2 regions of the Neobacillus sp. NRS-1170 genome follow, and region 2 is predicted to be linked to the other one. Evidence: a T-box and tRNA genes for the amino acid it is inferred to sense, from the RefSeq annotation. Region 2 holds a T-box; the other holds one or more tRNA genes.
What was found. The T-box of region 2 lies ahead of ACIFOT_RS17065 (glycine--tRNA ligase). A T-box ahead of a tRNA ligase gene usually reads a tRNA of that ligase, here a tRNA-Gly.
Positions count from the first base shown of each region.

Region 1: it has a tRNA-Gly gene. The T-box ahead of ACIFOT_RS17065 (glycine--tRNA ligase) is inferred to sense a tRNA for this amino acid. The anticodon was not compared.

Region 1 covers NZ_JBITPF010000051.1:106-4,458, forward strand. Annotated here, with positions in the region: gene ACIFOT_RS21935 (hypothetical protein) at 189-362, opposite strand; gene ACIFOT_RS21940 (class I SAM-dependent methyltransferase) at 619-1,230, shown strand; RNA gene ffs (signal recognition particle sRNA small type) at 1,313-1,398, opposite strand; tRNA gene ACIFOT_RS21950 (tRNA-Asn) at 1,398-1,469, opposite strand; tRNA gene ACIFOT_RS21955 (tRNA-Gly) at 1,634-1,707, opposite strand; tRNA gene ACIFOT_RS21960 (tRNA-His) at 1,714-1,789, opposite strand; tRNA gene ACIFOT_RS21965 (tRNA-Ser) at 1,798-1,888, opposite strand; RNA gene rnpB (RNase P RNA component class B) at 2,285-2,666, shown strand; gene ACIFOT_RS21975 (protoglobin domain-containing protein) at 2,826-3,182, opposite strand; gene ACIFOT_RS21980 (hypothetical protein) at 3,332-3,475, opposite strand; gene ACIFOT_RS21985 (hypothetical protein) at 3,546-3,716, opposite strand; gene ACIFOT_RS21990 (small, acid-soluble spore protein, H family) at 3,838-4,056, shown strand; gene ACIFOT_RS21995 (hypothetical protein) at 4,138-4,353, opposite strand, start outside.
Region 2 covers NZ_JBITPF010000038.1:36,198-40,550, forward strand. Annotated here, with positions in the region: gene ACIFOT_RS17055 (pyruvate, water dikinase regulatory protein) at 1-651, opposite strand, end outside; gene ACIFOT_RS17060 (helix-turn-helix transcriptional regulator) at 674-1,306, opposite strand; gene ACIFOT_RS17065 (glycine--tRNA ligase) at 1,460-2,842, opposite strand; T-box leader at 2,909-3,094, opposite strand; gene recO (DNA repair protein RecO) at 3,144-3,896, opposite strand; gene ACIFOT_RS17075 (YqzL family protein) at 3,931-4,074, opposite strand; gene era (GTPase Era) at 4,235-4,353, opposite strand, start outside.

The DNA.
Region 1 (4,353 bases), on a different contig from region 2:
ATATGGTTATCTTACAAGTAAGACATTTTTCTAATTCCACATCATGAGAAACAAACTATTGGTTATGAATCGGATGTTTTTGTCATTCGTTGATGTGACAATATATCTTGTTTTTATTTTATTTTCAACTTGAAATTATTCCTATTAGCAAAATAAAAAGCCAATTTTGGCCTTTTATTTAAACTTATTCATAACCCTCCACAAGTTGTATTAATACTTTTTTGTGGAGGGTTATTTTTACCCTCTTTAGGTTCTTCGGTTACTGATTCTAATCCATATCCCGTCGAGCTAATTTCTAAAGTTTCTTTACTTCCGTTATTAATTATAGAAAAAGTATCTTCTTCCTTATTTATAGTTGACATAGGATCACCTCATTGAAAATTTCATTGGTATCATGTTTTTATACTCGGCTTCATACTTGTCACTTTTCCCTAATATACCGCTTAAAGATCCAAGTGTATAATAGTTTACCTTTTTAAAGAAAGATTATGTTAAGGGTAAATGTTGATTTTTGATACTTGACCAAATTCTTGATAAAGTTGAATTGTGATATGCTAAATCGTATCTTAAATAATGGGTGTTTAGGTTTGTTAATTAATCCTGATTGGGGAGATAATATTGGGAAATACTGATAAGTTTGAAATGATAGCTAATAAATATGACACTCCTGAAAGAATCCAAATTGCAAAGATATCATCAGATGCCATCCGTAATTATTTAGTTGACGCTAAAAGTAAGAATGCAATTGATTTTGGGTGTGGAACTGGACTTGTCGGAATGAACTTGTTAATCGAGTTTAATACTATGCTTTTTCTGGATACGTCACAAAACATGATTAATCAAATAAAGCAAAAAATAACTGATTTTAATATTCAGAATGTAGATTCATTATGCTTTGATATTGAAAAGGAATGTCTATCGGATTTACATGCCGACTATATTTTTATGGCTCAGGTTCTACTCCATATTCATGATGTTGAATTAGTTTTATCAAGATTATATGATGTTCTTAATGAAGGAGGACATCTACTGGTCGTAGATTTTAATAAAAATGAAAAAATAGTTTCAGATCTTGTTCATAACGGATTTAATCCAGAAGAGCTAACTGAAATTATGACTAAAATAGGGTATAGAGATATTCAATTCAAAACTTTTTATACAGGTAATAAAATATTCATGGGACAAGATGCATCTATGTTTATTCTTGATTCAAAAAAGGGGCATAGGTAAAGGCGTGACATGGAAATTTCTTATACAAAAGAAAAGCGCTAACTCAAATAAAGATAGAGTTTAGCGCTTTTCTCTTTCTGTCTATGTAATAGTCCACACAATTTCACTAGTTATGGCTGCTGCATTCCTGCCCTGACCAAGTTCCTAGTGTCCTTGTTGGACTATGACTCCGCAGGTAGGACTCGAACCTACGACCGATCGGTTAACAGCCGATAGCTCTACCACTGAGCTACTGCGGAATAATTATATTAATCCCTAATCCTTATCTTGTTAGAAGCATGTCCCCGCCTCAGTAAGTAACGCAAGAAGCGGCTCGCCGTGTACAACTCGCAGCCATTTCATGATGCATCGCTCGTCTCTACCACTGAGGTACTGCGGAATAATTAACTAACGTTTATTTAAATGGAGCGGGTGATGAGAATCGAACTCACAACATCAGCTTGGAAGGCTGAGGTTTTACCACTAAACTACACCCGCATGATATGGGGCGGCTGATGGGAATCGAACCCACGAATGTCGGAACCACAATCCGATGCGTTAACCACTTCGCCACAGCCGCCATGATAATGGCAGAGAAGAAGGGATTTGAACCCTCGCGCCGGTTACCCGACCTACACCCTTAGCAGGGGCGCCTCTTCAGCCTCTTGAGTACTTCTCTGTATTTAAGATCATGCGAAGTTCCGTTAGGAGCTTATGTAAGAAATATACCATCTATCCAAATTGGAAGATAGCTGTAAATTTTGGTAGTTCAAAAGTCCTGGTTTATCCAATTTAAATTTCTGTTACAAATATTCGAAGTTGTACGGTAAATAACTTCTATTATCTATAAGGCGCTGTAACAAATTGTTAGAACCAAAGAAAAAAGCTAACTCTGTTACGTATAGAGTTTAGCTAACCTTGTTATCTTGTTATGTAACTGGTAAGCGTATTTTCCTCCATTTTTTTCACTTCCAAATCACATGATTGGAAACGCTGGATTTAAATTACTAAAGATTTATCCTGTTAATCCTGTTATAGTAATCATTGTCGCTTCTGAACAAATGAAACAACATGAAATGGTGAGTAGTCGCGGTTCCTATACGGAGCTGAGGAAAGTCCAGGCTCGCACAGTGCTGAGATGCCTGTAGTGTTCGTGCCATCTGCAAGGGTGGGCAGTCGATCAAGTTTCGGCTGACGGCGGTGAAATCATGCTAAGTCCTTCGGGATATGCTGAGAATAACCTGAAAGTGCCACAGTGACGATGCTTTTCTGGAAACGGAAAAGGTGGAACGGGTAAACCCCACGAGCGAGCAACCCAAATTTAGGTAGGGGCATCATCCTGCGGGAAATGAACCTAACGGATGAATCGGCCAGTGGCCGATAGATAGATGACTACACTTCCAGTACGAGGCTTGCTGCCGCATGCAGTACGGAAGGACAGAACCTGGCTTACAGCCATTTCATGAGCATTTGATCGTTTTAGAAGCATTAAATATACGTAAAAATTATTAATAAGTAGAAAAATAAAGTAATCCACCTGAGTCATTAACTCGCGGGTGGATTATTTTTTCATTTATAACAGTATTCCATCCAATAATTTTATCTTTTTTAAAAGCTTATTTTATTATCTTTTTTAACAAAATGTCTACCTTTTCAATTAGATGCTCTTTTACATCACTATCTAGGTTAGTTTCATCCATTGTCTCTTTCATTTTTCCAAACCAAATCTCGGCTCTTTCTGGATCTATTTGGAACGGATGTCTTTCTCTTACCTGTGATTCCTGCTTACTTTGTTCCTGTGCAGACTCATCAGAAACTAAGCGGTTTATAAATACTCTTTGCCGATTTTTCAGCAATTCAATATCCACGTTTCTTTCTTTAAACATATTTACATAATAGGAATCCTTAAGTAACTTATCGTAAAAGCGGTCTACCAACTCATTCACTTTTGTCTGTTCTAATATTACAGCCATGAACCATTCCCTCTTTTTCCTATAAAGTGTAGTTTCTAATATCATTATAGTGCAAACTACAGTTCTTTATTGTGATTAACATCACGTTTTAAAGGCAAGTTCAAGAGAGAATCTAAAATATATTCTAGAACATACATTTTTATTTAGCTTTATTTAGCTTTATTAGTATTTTGTTTATAAATTTTTTCTGTTGAATTTGATGCAGTTAAATCATTGCTTGTTATATTTTCAATTGCCTGTCCCACCGTGTTTGTTGTATTTAATTTATGCTCTGGAATTCGTTGATTTTTCATGGATAATTTGTTGTCCTTTCAATATCTTTTTTTAAATACGTAAATAGTTTTATTAACTTTAAGGTCAACACTACTGCCCTTCTTCTCCAACTACGGTATTACCAATCCTCGGTTTTTGAGCCAGTTCCTTGTCGTCAGAATTCCAATTAAAACCTGCTTCAGTAGAACCAGTTGAAAGTAGTGGCTGCTCCATACCGCTTGGGTCCGAAGAATTTTCGGGTTTATTATTCTCATTTAACATTTGAATCCCCCATCTAACACAAATTTATCATATTTTGCGTAAAATACCGTTCCTTATACGGAATATGATTTTACTTATATTGTTGAAACTAATTTGGAAAAATAACTTTGAGGTGAAAATAATGAACCTAAATAGAGTGAAAGAGATTTTTGCAGCAGATGAAGAGATTTCCGTTAAATATCATGGCATTCCAGTATGGATCGAAAGCATTCAAGATACAACTGGCATGGCGTTGGTCACTCAAAGAGGAACCCACGATGAGAAACGTCTTGTCCCAATAGATGGTTTGAAGAAGAGTAAATCAGCCAAATTCACATATGAGTCAACCAAGCGGCGATGAATTTGATGCACTAATGCTTCAAAAGGGAACCTGCAATGGGCTCCCTTTTGAAGCACTTATGTAGTAGTCCCTTTTATTCCATTAAATAATTTTTCCTTGAAATTGGTCATATTTTTTCATTTCATCGAGGGTCTCTTCCATTTCCGTGATAAAATGATCAAATAGTTGATGATTCCCTGATTCGATAAAGTTTTGTTTATCAATGGAATTGAGTAAAGCAATTACCCCTTTAAACTTTAAATCATCAAAAAATGGGATTTGGCTTTCCCCCATAATTTCACCTTTTACTTCTAACTT
Region 2 (4,353 bases):
ATCGTTTAGTCCCAATGAAATCAATCGTTCTCTTCTTATATTGTTTAATTTTTCCGGGCTGATTTTTAAGCCAAAGCATTTTTCAACTGGTACCCTGTAAAGCTCTTCTGGCGGGTCTACTTCTGGTACAAGAGGCACGTTGGCCACTTTTAAACGCTTATGGGCTAAGTACTGTGATAGAGGAGTTTTAGAAGTTCTCGAAACACCAATTAAAACGATATCCGCTTTAAGGATGCCCCTTGGGTCACGCCCATCATCATACTTTACTGCAAATTCAATTGCTTCTACCTTTTTAAAATAATCCTCATCAAGTTTCCTAACAAGACCTGGTTCACACAGCGGAGTCTTTCCGCTAAAGGATTGAATTTGATCCATAATTGGGCCAATTAAATCAACAGCAATTATCCCTTCCGCAGAAGCCCTTTCTGTTATATATGTACGCATTTCTGGTTTGACTAGAGTAAAAGCAACCATTCCTTTATCAAGAGAAACAAGTGAGAGCACCTCATCGATATGTTCCTTGTCTTCAACATATGGGAACCTCTTTAATGTCATTCCGGACCCATTAAACTGGCTAATTGCCGCTTTCGTCACTAGTTCCGCTGTTTCCCCGACGGAATCAGAAACCACGTAAATGATTGGCATACTCATTCTTCCAAATCCACCCCTCTTTTTATTCATCACCTAATGTAACAAAGGCCTTCGTTATGTTTGTTTTCGTAATTCGCCCGATTACTTCAAAACCTTTATCTGTTTTTCTTACTACTGGTAAGGCATCAATTTGTTTTTCAATTAATTTTTTGGCAATATCAATTAAAAGATCATCACGTTCACACATGGTAATATTCGGCATTCTAGTCATGATGATATTGACTGGGATGGTGGAAAGCTCTTGTTTTCCGATACTTGCCCTAAGCAAATCTTTTCTCGATAATACCCCAACTAATGCCGAGTTATGGTCCACTACAAATAATGTACCCACATCTTCAAGGAACATTGTGCAAATAGCATCATAGACGGAAACATTTTCGCTCACCACAACTGGAATGGACTGATAATCCTTAACATAAATTTTTTGCAGATTTTCAGTCAGCAGCTGTGCTCCAGATTTCCCAGTATAAAAATAACCGACTCGCGGCCTGGCATCTAAATAGCCAGCCATCGTTAAAATGGCAAGGTCAGGTCTTAATGTCGCTCTTGTCAGGCTTAATTGGTCGGCGATATGTTCACCTGTTATCGGTCCTTTTTCCTTAACTATTTGCAGAATATGTTCCTGTCGCTTGGTCAGTTCGATTGTGCTCACCACCTTATACAAAATCGTTATACTTTTATACCAATATTATATACCAGTTAATTTTCTTTTGAAATTAATACAGTCGTTAAAATATACATTAAAGGTGCGGCAGCCCGCACCTTTTTCATTGTCCAGCTACAGCGCCTAAACGCTTACGCTGTTCTTTTAGAACACCATTTTCTCTTGTAAGAAGCTAACAAGCTCTGAAATCGGAATACGTGTTTGCTCCATTGTGTCGCGATCTCGAACTGTTACCATTTGATCTTCTTTGGAATCAAAGTCATAAGTGATACAGAACGGTGTACCAATTTCATCATGACGGCGATAACGTTTACCAATTGATCCTGCTTCATCGTAATCCACTGAAAAATGCTTAGATAGTGCAGCAAAAACCTCTCTAGCCTCATCCGATAATTTTTTCGATAACGGTAATACTGCTGCCTTAAAGGGAGCTAATGCCGGATGAAAATGCATGACTGTTCTTGTTGTGCCGTCCTCAAGCTGTTCTTCATCATAAGCATCGATTAAGAAAGCTAAAGTAACACGGTCAGCACCTAAAGATGGCTCAATACAGAACGGAATATATCTTTCATTTGTTTCAGGATCGATATAGTTGAAATCTTCTCCTGAGAATTCCATATGCTGTTTCAAATCATAATCAGTTCTTGAAGCCACACCCCATAATTCTCCCCATCCAAACGGGAATTTAAATTCAAAATCGGTTGTAGCATTACTGTAATGAGAAAGTTCGTCTTCAGAGTGATCTCTAAGTCTTAAATTTTCTTTATTAAGCCCCAATGAAAGCAGCCATTGTTCAGCAAATTGCTTCCAATAGTTAAACCATGTTAATTCCTCACCAGGTTTACAGAAAAACTCAAGCTCCATTTGTTCGAATTCTCTTGTACGGAAAGTAAAATTACCTGGTGTAATCTCATTCCGGAAGCTTTTCCCGATTTGTGCGATACCAAATGGCAGCTTCTTTCTCATTGTCCGTTGCACATTCTTAAAGTTAACAAAAATACCTTGTGCAGTCTCTGGGCGTAAGAAAATTTCATTCGTGCTTGATTCGGTCACACCTTGGAAGGTTTTAAACATAAGATTGAATTGACGGATTCCAGTAAAGTCATGGCTTCCGCAGTCCGGGCAGGCGATATTATGCTCTTTAACCAACTCTTCCATTTTTGCAAATGGCAAGCCGTCTACAACCATTTCAATACCTTTTTCTTCAAGGGCGTTTTCAATTAATTTATCTGCCCGGTGACGGGCTTTACAATTTTTACAGTCAATCATCGGATCATTAAAGTTACCGATGTGTCCAGATGCTTCCCAAGTCCGAGGGTTCATCAAGATACTTGCATCCAAACCGACGTTATATGGTGACTCTTGTACAAACTTTTTCCACCAGGCCTGTTTGATATTGTTTTTAAATTCAACGCCTAATGGGCCGTAATCCCAAGTGTTTGCTAGTCCGCCGTAGATTTCTGATCCCGGAAAAATAAAGCCTCTGTGTTTTGCATGCGATACAATTTGCTCCATTGTTACCTTCATTTTAAAAGCTCCTTTAATAGTTTTTTCTGCAAAATAAAAAACTCTCGCCCCTATGCTTACGATAAGCATAGGGACGAGAGTTACCCGCGGTTCCACCCTATTTGCTGCTAAATTAGCAGCCTCTTTAAAATGTGTTCATTAACACAAGATTGCTTAGGAACGCCTTCGTTAGTGCCCTATACCCTAGCTTCCACTGTCCTAGGTTCGCTTTTATAGAGTTTACTAATTACTACTCTCCGTCAACGCAATTATTAATTTTAAAGAAAATATTAACTAAAAGTAGAAAAAATGTCAACAGTAACTATAATAAATTGCGAAATTGTGCCATTGAATTGAGAAACTTCTTGGTTTTAAGATGCAAACCAGAATATTCTTCATAATAAGCGGTAATAACATTTTTTAATTCTACTTTCGTTTCTTCTTTTACAGAGATATTCCCTAACCTTGAAAGATCAAAATAATAAAATAGCCGTAATAATTTCACTGCCGCTGGTGATAATTTAAAATGGTACGGATCTTTTTCAAGGCATCTGTGACAAATAAATCCGCCTTCACGAATGGAAAAAGAAAAATGCCCGTCTGTACTGCCGCAAACGGAACATTGATTTAACACTGGATACAATCCAAGAACATTTAACATTTTCATTTCATAAATATTCATAAGAATATCCGGATCATAACCTTCATTCATATAATTGAGTGTTTGATAAAGCAATTCAAAATGAAAAGGATTGGGCTTCTTTTCCTCTGTACATTTATCAGTTAATTCGACAATATAACTTGCATGAGCAGTTAAGAAAATATCCTCGCCAATGGAACGCATGGAAGAAATCATTTCACCCTGCTGCATGCTGCCTAAACCCGATCCTTTTTGAACCAAAAAATAACCATGAGTGAAAAGCTGGGTAATGGAAGAAAGGCGGCTATTTGGCTTCTTGGCACCCCTAGCCATAACACCAACCTTTCCCCATTCCCTTGTATATATTGTTACAATTTTATTGGTTTCACCATAATCTGTTGTTCTAATGACGATGCCTTCACACTTCTGAAGCATAAATGTCACCTTCTAAAGAGCGCGAAAGACTTGCTTATGAAACGGGAAAATCAATATGTGCTAGCTCTTCATCAAGATTACCGGGTATTTCTTGGTTTTCCTTCTCAAGCTCTTTAAAGAGAAGATATGTGTCAATATTCCCTGTCTGGGTAAATACTTTCCACGTAAAATCCATCATCGAAAACCCCACCTTTCATTATTTAGACTAGCCTAAAATGCAATCCCAAACCTTACAATTATCATAGCCTGCCTGCGCAAAAATCATAAGACGAAAAAATTGTTAATGTTGTCCATGCATAATCTTGTCAATTGTATAATATTTTAGTTAGGGTTATTCATCAGTATTCATCTTCATTAAAGCCATAATCACGAAGCTGGGACATCTTATTGCGCCAGTCTTTCTGGACCTTAACCCATAATTCTAAAAACACCTTAGACCCTAGAAGATTTTCAATAT